2 linked regions of the Acidithiobacillus ferrooxidans ATCC 23270 genome follow. The protein of the gene in region 2 interacts with the protein of the main gene of each other region in a pairwise test. Links are inferred from orthologs where the notes say so. Each region holds a gene or a part of one and is shown on either strand. Other genes may lie near its edges.

Region 1 (4,795 bases), 450 kb from region 2 along the record:
CAGGCCGACAGCGCCGCCGTCCAGTTGCTCACCGACCTCAGCGCCGGCAACCTCGGGGCCTGCCATCAGGCCATCCAACGATTACAACAGGTCTATCCGGGGCAGCGCATCGATGCCGTCGCCATCCGCGCGGTACTGGCAGACAGCAGCCAGTTCACCATTTACGACCTCGCCGACGCGGTCCTGCGCGGCGAAACGGAACATATGCTGCACATGCTCGACCGCCTGCGCAATGGCGACGGTGAACCGGCCTTGTGCCTGTGGGTCCTGCACAAGGACCTGCGCCTGTTGGCCGAATTGCGGGCTGGCGGCGTGGATGTCGATGCATTCTTCCGGCAGAACCGTATTTTTCCACCACGACAGGGCTGGCTGCGCACGGCGGCGCGGCGCCTGACCCGTTCGGGGCTGCAGGCGGGCATCAAAGATTGCCTCGCCATCGATGCCCGCATCAAGGGGCAGGATCCCACGCCGGTCTGGCCCGCACTGACCGATCTCTGCCTGCGGATGTGCAGGTGACGATGGATTTGTTGGTACCCAGACTCGCGCCATGAAGGCGCCCCATAAGGTTTAGCATCCATGCGCCAGGCCCTGCCACTCACCGTTCTCGTTCTCGGATTAGTAAGCTTTTTCAATGACCTTGCCTCGGAGATGGTGGTCCCTCTCATCCCTGTCCTCCTGGCCACCATACTCGCTGCGGGTCCGGTGGCCCTGGGTCTGGTAGAAGGGGTGGCGGATACCGTGGCGAGTTTTCTCAAACTCTGGTCCGGCCGACATTCTGACCTCATCGGTGGGCGGCGCAAGGGGCTGACGGTGATCGGCTACACGGTTTCCAATCTGGCGCGACCGCTCATCGCCGTGGTGGGCAGCTGGCCAGCGCTCCTGCTCGTGCGCAGCATCGACCGGATGGGGAAAGGTATCCGCACCGCACCAAGGGATGCCTTGCTGGCAGATTCCACGCCGCCGGAACGCACCGGCTTTGCGTTTGGCTACCAAAGGGCCATGGACAATGGGGGCGCGCTGCTGGGAGCTCTGGTGGCAGCGGCAGTTTTGCATTTTTCCGGAATCCCCTTGGAGGATGTCATCCTCCTGTCAGCCATTCCCGGCGCCGTCGCCATTTTGCTCCTCGGTGGCGGCGTGCGTGAGGCGCAACGACCACCTGATCACAAGACCCCAGCCCATATCTCCCTGAACCCGCATCAGCTGTCACCCCACATCCGGCGCTACCTCCTGACGCTGAGCCTGTTCACCCTGGCCCGCGCCACTGAAACCTTCATTCTATTGCGTGCCTATCAGCTCGGCATGGACGTCGTACAGGTACTCCTGCTCTGGGCCTCCATCCATGCGGCCAAGAGCAGCACCGGCATGGGCGGTGGACGACTGGCCGACAAACTGGGGCGGCGACCCGTTTTATTCATCGGCTGGTCGGCCTACGGCTGCAACTACGCCTTGTTCGCCATGGTGGAAAGCCTCCCGCTGTTGTGGGCGGTGGCCTTGTCCTATGGTTTGTTTTTTGGCTTCAGCGAAGGGGCCGAACGGGCGCAGATCAATGATCTGACCACCGGCGACGAGCGCGGCACGGCCTTTGGCTGGTACAACCTGGCCACCGGCATCAGTGCAATCCCTGCAGGATTATTGTTCGGCTGGATATGGGAAGAGGTCGGCGCCCCTTATGCCTTCGGCTTTTCCGCCTGCATCGCCATCGCCGCCACCACACTCCTCGCCACCTGGGTCTACCGCGGTACCCCTTGGCGACCGTCCTGAATGCCCGCCGTCGCTGCCTGCGGATTGCCGGAATGGCTCCGGAACGGCACAATACCAACAATACCCGCGCGGGTTAGGCCACGCGGGCTGCCGTTTCCCGGCACGGATCAGCGACGTTTTTTTGTTGCCGCACATCTAGCCGGGGCCCAGCACAGGAGGCTCCATCTTGGATTTACGTAGCGAACTGGAAAAAATCGGTGAACGCGCCCGCAGCGCCCAGCGGCGGTTGCAAAGCGCGGACAGCGCCGCCAAAGACAGCGCCCTGCGCGCCATGGCGGAATTTTTGCGCCGCGACGCCGACAATCTGCAACGCGCCAACCGCAAGGATTTACGCAGCGCCGAAGAAGCGGGCAAGGATGCCGCTTTCATCGACCGCTTGCGTCTGGACGAAGCCCGTATCGAAGCCATGGCCAGGGGCCTCGAAGAAATCGCCGCCCTGCCCGACCCCGTGGGCGAGATCACCGACCTGCGTTACCGCCCCAGCGGCATCCAGGTAGGCCGTATGCGCGCGCCCCTGGGCGTGATCGCCATGATCTACGAATCGCGCCCCAACGTCACCGCCGATGCCGCCGGCCTCTGCGCCAAATCGGGTAACGCCGTCATCCTGCGTGGTGGTTCCGAGTCCCTGCACAGCAACATGGCCATCGCCGAGCGCCTGCGCGCTGCCCTCGGCAGGGCCAACCTGCCCCTCGATCTGGTCCAGTACGTCAATACCGCCGAGCGCGAAGCGGTGGGTATCCTGGTCGGCATGGATCGCTATGTGGATGTGGTGATTCCCCGCGGTGGCAAGGGCCTTATCTCCCGCGTCAAGGCCGACGCCACCGTACCCGTGATCATGCATCTGCATGGCAACTGCCATGTGTATGTGGACGCCGACGCTGATCCCCGCAAGGCACTGAGGGTGGTCCTCAATTCCAAAACCCAGCGGTTGGGCACCTGCAATACGGCAGAGAGTCTGCTCATTCATCAGGAGCGGATGGACGACCTGCTCGGCCCCATCGCTGCGGCACTGCAGGAGAAAGGCATCGAGGTCCGCGCCTGCGAACGCGGCCTGCCCCGCATCCCCGGTGCCATTGCGGCGACCGAAGAGGACTATGGCGCTGAGTATCTGGGGCCGATCATTTCCCTCAAGGTGGTGGATGATCTCGACGCCGCGATTGCGCACATCAACCGTTACGGCTCCCAGCATACCGAGTCCATCGTCACCGAAAACTATACCCAGGCCCGCCGCTTTCTGCGCGAGGTGGACGCCAGTTCCGTCATGGTCAATGCCTCCACCCGCTTTGCCGATGGCTTTGAATACGGCCTGGGTGCAGAGATCGGCATCTCCACCAACCGCCTGCACGTACGCGGGCCGGTGGGACTGGAGGGGCTGACCCTGCAGAAATGGATCGTCCTGGGAGATGGCCATATCCGCTCCTGAAGCTCCATCGACGGCATTGCAGGCCCTATTGGCGACCGTGGCGGACGGCTTGCCCCACGCCTGGCCTACCGATGATTCAAGCGGGCTTCCGTCTGCGCTGCTCGCGGAGGCCGGCGAATGGGGATTCCCCCTGTATGCGCGAGATGGCGGCGTGCAACTGGAACATCCCGCCGCGCCCCTCTCCGCCCGGGAAATTGCCGACATCGGCGGCATCGACCCGGCGCATATCCATCTGCCGTTGTGCTGCGCCTCCACCAATGCCGAGATCCTGCAGGATGCCGGCATGGACGTCTGCCTCACCGAAAGCCAGTGGGCCGGACGCGGACGTCGCGGGCACCGGTGGTCTTCACCTTTCGGGCGTCATCTCTATCTGAGTTATGGCTGGACTCAGCACAGCCCGGTCAATGCGGCACTAACCATCGTTGCCGCCCTGTCCGTGTTCACCCTGCTGCAGGCGCGCCTGCCGAGTCTTTGGGTCAAGTGGCCCAACGATCTTTGGGTGGAAGGGCGCAAGCTGGGGGGCATTCTGGTCGAAGCCCGCCCGCGCGGAGATGGGGAAACCCGGCTGGTGGTGGGTTTGGGACTCAACATCCACGACGATCCCGGTCTGCCCGCCACTGCCGTGAGCCTTGCCGATCTCGACATCAGGGTCACCCGCAGCACCCTCGCCGGTGCCATTCTCCGCCACTGGCGGGAAGACTTCGCGCGCTTTGCGGACGAGGGTTTCACGCCTTTCCTGCCCCTGTGGGAGAAGGCGGATCGCCTGACCGGGCAGCGCGTTCAGATCAGTGACGCGCAGGGCGTGCGCGAGGCCCGGGTGTTGGGCCTCGGCCCGGACGGGCGCCTGCAGGTATCCTGTGCGGATACGGGTATGATCTGGCTGAGTGCCGGTGACGTCAGCCTGCGGCCCCAGCATCCATGATCTTCATCGCCGTCGGCAATACCCGCACCCTGCTGGCACACACCCACGATGGCGTGCATTTCGACAGCGTCAGCGTGGCCACTTCGCTGCCACCCACGGAAATCCTGCAGCAGCCCGGCTTGACATGGCTCAGCGCGCCGAACCGGGAACCCGTCGCGCTGGGCGGCGTCGTACCTGCGGCGCTTGCCGCCTGGCGGGAAGCCTTGGCCACGGCAGAGGTCCGCGAACCCGACCCCGGCTTTTTTCGCCGCGCCGTGCCGCACGACTATCATCCGCCGGAAAGCCTCGGCTTTGACCGCCGTTGCTGCCTGCTCGCCGCCGCCATGGACTACCCCGGCCAGGACAGCATCGTCATCGACATGGGCACCGCCATCACCATCGACCTGCTGGCTGGCGGACATTTCCGGGGCGGACGCATTCTGCCGGGTATCGCCATGAGCCTGCGCGGTCTGCATGAAGGCACGGCACTCCTTCCTGAAGTCGTCCTGAACGCCCCAGCGGAAATGCTGGGCAATGACACCAGCAACGCCATTCAGGCCGGGGTCATCCACCTCTTTGCCGATGCCCTGCGCGGCGCCATTACCGACTTTCGCCAGTACAGCCCCCAGGCACGGATACTGATCACCGGTGGCGATGCCGAACGTTGGCAACCCGGCATCGCTGGTAGCCTGTACCAGCCCCATCTGCTT
Region 2 (4,731 bases):
CGTGGCTGTTGTCGATGACCAGGAAGGTGTCGATGGCGCGACCATCCTCGCTGGTATCGATCCGGGCGTCGATGATGTTCAGGGATTGCCGATCGAGGGCACCGGTAATCTGCTGGAAAAGTCCCGGTCGGTCCGGGCCGTAAATCAGGACTTCACTGCCCTCGGGCGCGTGGGGCCGCACCGCGACCAATGCTTTCCGGCTTTTGTGGGCAAGTATCTCCCGGCAATGCCAGAGTAGTTCGTCTGCTGTGTAACGCAGAAAATACGGGCCCGAAAGCTGCTGCCAGAGGGTGTGTACACGTGAGTGGTCGGTACTGGCGATTTTCTGCAGAACAGCCTGCTGTTTATCGGAGATGATCTGCGGAAGATCCCGGGTCTGGCGGTCTTCCCGCTGAAGTTCCGTGGCCGTCGCCCGATATAGTGTACTGAGCAGCAGTCCCTTCCAGTCATTCCAGAGTTCCGGGTTGGTGGCACGCATGTCGGCCACGGTGAGGAGCAGCAGATAGGCAAGATGGCGTTCATCCCCGACCAGATGGGCAAAGTCGCGGATGACCTGAGGGTCTTCGAGGTCGCGGCGCTGGGAAACGGCGGACATTCGCAGATGTTGTTCCACCAGCCAGACGACCAGGTCTGTATCGCAGGGCGACAATCGTAGACGCCGGGCAAAACGCCGGGCTTCCTGAGCACCGATTTTGGAGTGATCGCCGCCGCGGCCTTTGCCGATATCGTGGAAGAGACCGGCCAGCACCAGTAACTCCGGTTTTTCCACCTGCCGCCGGGCGGCCTCGGCGACGGGCAGGAGTGGTGCCTCGCCAGTCCAGATCTGTCCGAGGTTGCGGAGCAGAAAAAGAGTATGCTGGTCGACGGTATACGCATGGAAGAGATCGTGCTGAATACGTCCGGTGATACGTCCAAAGGCGGGGAGTATGCGTGCCAGCAGGCCACATTGCTGCATCATGGCGAGGCTGCGATAGGCGCCGTCGGGCTGGGCGAGAATGGCGAGAAGCTGCTCCTGCGCGACGGGATCATGGTCCAGATCCCGCGGGTGAACGGCGTTCCGCAAGGCGTACAGATGGCGTTGCGTCTGTGCGTCGAGGGTGCGCCGCCGCGGGTCTTCCACCAGGCTACGGAACAGGCCCAGAATGTGCCGGAGCAGTTGTATATCATCGCGATGCAGCGTGGGCCGGGACAGGGTGGCCCGCTGGTCGGTAACCTCCAGCGCTGGGGTGCGTGCGGCCAGATGCTGCGCGATGTTCTCCTGGGCAATGGCGGCGATACGCAGAATATCGGCGAAGGCGCGATAGAGTTTCTGCATCAATTGTTCGACGGCGGTACGTCCCGGTCGGTCGGTGTAGCCCAGTTGCCGTGCCAGAGGTACCTGCAGATCGAGGCGCAGACGGTCTTCGTGGCGTCCGGTGGCGAGGTGCAGGGCGATCCGCAGGCGGGAGAGCAGGGCCTGGGCGCGCAGGAGCTGACGATATTCCTCGCCGGTAATGATGTCCTCATCGCGCAGGCGACGCAGACTGCCCTCCCCGAAAACACTGGCCGCGAGCCATTGCAGGTGATGGATATTGCGTAGCGCACCGGGACCTTCCTTGAGGTTGGGTTCGAGGTGAAAAGCAGTGTCGCTGCAGCGGGCGTGACGGTTTTCCTGCTCCGCCAGTTTGGCGGCGAAAAAAAGCGGGGAAGGCCAGGGGGGATTTTCCCGTAACGCGTCGCTCAGTTGTTGCAATAATGGGTGCGATCCGGCCAGATAACGGGATTCCAGCAGGGTGGTGGCGATACCCAGATCCTGACGCGCCTCCTGCAGGCATTCGTCCACGCTGCGGACACTGTGCCCCACCTGCATCTGCAGGTCCCAGAGGCTGGTCAGGAAGCCTTCGATGAAGCCCTTTTGTACCGTCGTGAGCGTCGGCGGGGTCAGAATCAGGAGGTCGATGTCGGAGTGGGGGAAGAGGGTGCCGCGCCCGTAACCGCCTACGGCCGCCAGGGTGAGTTCTTGCGCCGTCGCCGCATCTGCACCCGATGTGCTCTGCCAGAGCCTGCGCAGGGTACTGTCCACCGCGCGGCTGCGCTGGTGGAGCAGAGCGCTGGCACTCTGCTGTGGCGAAGTGGCGGCTGGCGAAGACCCCCGAACTTCGCCCAACGCAGCAGGCGTCCGGGACTGCGCGGGGTGGATCGTCATGCTCAGACGGGGTCGCCGGGCAGTTGGGTCAGTATTTCGTAACCATCATCGGTGACCAGAATGGTATGCTCCCACTGGGCGGAAGCACTGTGATCCTTGGTAACGATGGTCCAGCCGTCGGGCAGGGCCTTGATGTAGCGTTTGCCGGCATTGACCATGGGTTCGATGGTAAAGGTCATGCCCGGCACCAGTTCAATGCCTTCACCGGGATTGCCATAATGCAGCACCTGCGGCTCATCGTGGAATTTGCGGCCGATGCCGTGCCCGCAGAACTCCCGGACGATGGAACAGTGCTGCGCCTCGGCGTAGGACTGTATGGCATGGCCGATATCGCCCAGGGTTGCGCCGGGCCGCACCTGCTGAATGCCACGCACCATGGCTTCATGAGCCACTTCCATCACCCGACGCGAACGCAACGGCACCTCTCCGACGGTGAACATTTTGCTGCTGTCTCCGTGATAGCCATCCTTGATAACCGTGACGTCGATGTTGAGCATGTCGCCATCCCTGATGACGCGCTCGCCGGGAATGCCGTGACAGATCACATGGTTGAGAGAGATGCAGACGGATTTGGGAAAGGGCGGATATTCCGGGCTGGGCTGATAGTGGAGCGGTGCGGGAATGCCCTGCAGATCGTTGACGATATAGTCGTGGCAGATGCGGTCCAGTTCATCGGTGGTAACGCCGGCTTTGACGTGGGGACCGATCATCTTCAGCACCATGGCCGTGAGCCGGCCCGCCACCCGCATTTTTTCCACTTCTTCTGCGGTCTTGATGCTGCCCTGGGGGGACGTTTTGCTGCGTTGTAACATGCTGTTCTCCTGATGCGGCTAAAAGAGAAGCGGTTCCGCCACACTGAGGCTTATTTTATCAGGACTGAGGCGGGTCCGGTAGGCCAGAATTTCCACACCGTCGGTGCGTGCCCGGCGCAGTGCCTTCCCATAGGCCGGATCAATGGCGTCTGCGGGCGCAAAACCCCGACCGTCTTCCCGGCCGATCAGGAAAAGCATCACCGCGCGCCCGCCGCCGCGGACCACCTCCGTCAATGCCCCCAGATGACGCAGGGCGCGGCTGCTGACGGCATCGGGGAAGCGGATCACACCGTCTTCCTCCAGCAGGGTGCAGGATTTTACCTCTACGTAGCAGGGCGGCCGGCCTTCGGAACTGAGCAGGACATCCACCCGCTCATGACTGCCGTAAGGCACTTCGCGGCGCAGTTGTGCATAATTTTGTAAGGCGGGTATATCGCCCGCAGCGATGGCCTCGGCGACTACGGCATTGGGGTGCTGCGTGTTGATGCAGACCCAGCTGGCGCCGCTCCAGTAGAGTTCCCAGGTCCAGGGAAGTTTGCGTTTAGGGTTGCCGCTCTGGGAGATCAGAATGGGCTGACCGGGTTCGGCGCAACTGCGCATGCTCCCGGAATTAGGGCAGTGCACGGTGATGATCTCGCCGCTGGCCAATGCGCAGTCGGCAAGAAAGCGCTTGTAGCGACGGATCAGGGTGGCAGGGGTGAGGGGCGGCAGGTTCATGACGCTCAGCCTAACGCTGTTCGGCGGCGGCGGCCAGTGGGGTAATGCGATAAAGAAGTTGCCCCTCGGCCATCCGGCTGAGCGCCCAGTCGCGCCACTCTGCGGCAGGGGCGCCACGCAGTCCGGCGGGCGTCATCCAGCCGAGCAGTCGCAAGGTCTCCTCCCAGGCTTGGCTGGGTTCGCCCGCCCAGGCGGGGCTGCCGAGGCTTTTGGACAGCTTGCGACCGTCGGCGTTACAGAGGAGGGGCAGGTGCCCGTATTGCGGGTAGGGCAGGCCCAGGGCGCTTTGCAGATAACGCTGCGCACCAGTGAGGGCGCGCAGATCGCCGCCGCGGATCACTTCGCTGATGCCCTGCTCTCCGTCGTCCACGACAGAGGCCAGGATATAGGCGAAGTATTTGTCGGCACGCAGCAGGATGGGGTCACCCTGTGGTGCGGGCGTATCTTGCCAGCCGTGGAAACGATCCTCCCAGATGGGCAAGGGGTCCGGCACCCGCAGGCGCCAGGAGCGGGTCTGCCGTCCGGATGCCAGACCCTGCCGGCAGACGCCCGGATAGCGTTCGCCGAAGCCGCGGATTTCCCGACGGGTGCAGGCACAGGGGTAGGCCATGTCCTTGGTTTGCAAAGCCGTCAGCGCTTCCTGATAGATCGCCTTGCGCGGAGACTGGGACAGCACTGGCCCGTCCCAGTCCAGGGCCATGGCCTCCAGTTGCCGAAGAATGGCGTCGGCGGCACCGGCACGCGTGCGGCCCTCATCCACATCCTCCAGGCGCAGTCGCCAGCACCCACCCTGACTGCGGGCGCTGAGATAACTGCCGACGGCGGCAATGAGTGATCCCGCATGGAGCGGGCCGCTGGGGGAGGGGGCAAAGCGTCCGGTGACGGTGGGAGTACTGGGCATGGCTTCCTTCAGGTGGTGGCCTTGCTATAGTAGCGCAAGCGATGGCCAAGACGGAGTGAACATGGCGGGCGGAGAGTTTGCGTTCATCGAGCAGTTGCGGTGCCGGCTGGGCAAGA

What was found. Proteins that work in one complex are often made in the same cells at the same time.
Region 1: the proteins of sfsA (region 2) and AFE_RS02145 interact in binary tests that used the Escherichia coli proteins (3 or more experiments, as listed by UniProt). The link is inferred for Acidithiobacillus ferrooxidans ATCC 23270 from one-to-one orthologs.

What each region holds. Positions count from the first base shown.
Region 1 is NC_011761.1:393,276-398,070, reverse strand. Bases 1,126-4,055 are described here. They hold AFE_RS02145 (glutamate-5-semialdehyde dehydrogenase), read left to right. Parts: upstream 1,126-1,927; coding sequence 1,928-3,184; downstream 3,185-4,055. Other genes in these bases: AFE_RS02140 (biotin--[acetyl-CoA-carboxylase] ligase), read left to right, coding at 3,165-4,055; AFE_RS02150 (MFS transporter), read left to right, coding at 1,126-1,761. Outside these bases: holA (DNA polymerase III subunit delta), read left to right, coding at 1-516; more of AFE_RS02150, read left to right, coding at 577-1,125; more of AFE_RS02140, read left to right, coding at 4,056-4,106; AFE_RS02135 (type III pantothenate kinase), read left to right, coding at 4,103-4,795. UniProt on the Escherichia coli protein: Catalyzes the NADPH-dependent reduction of L-glutamate 5-phosphate into L-glutamate 5-semialdehyde and phosphate. The product spontaneously undergoes cyclization to form 1-pyrroline-5-carboxylate.
Region 2 is NC_011761.1:838,484-843,214, forward strand. What follows is about bases 1,866-4,731. They hold sfsA (DNA/RNA nuclease SfsA), read right to left. Parts: upstream 3,715-4,731; coding sequence 3,016-3,714; downstream 1,866-3,015. Other genes in these bases: glnD ([protein-PII] uridylyltransferase), read right to left, coding at 1,866-2,185; map (type I methionyl aminopeptidase), read right to left, coding at 2,188-2,997; gluQRS (tRNA glutamyl-Q(34) synthetase GluQRS), read right to left, coding at 3,725-4,615; thiL (thiamine-phosphate kinase), read left to right, coding at 4,677-4,731. Also shown: more of glnD, read right to left, coding at 1-1,865. UniProt on the Escherichia coli protein: Binds to DNA non-specifically. Could be a regulatory factor involved in maltose metabolism.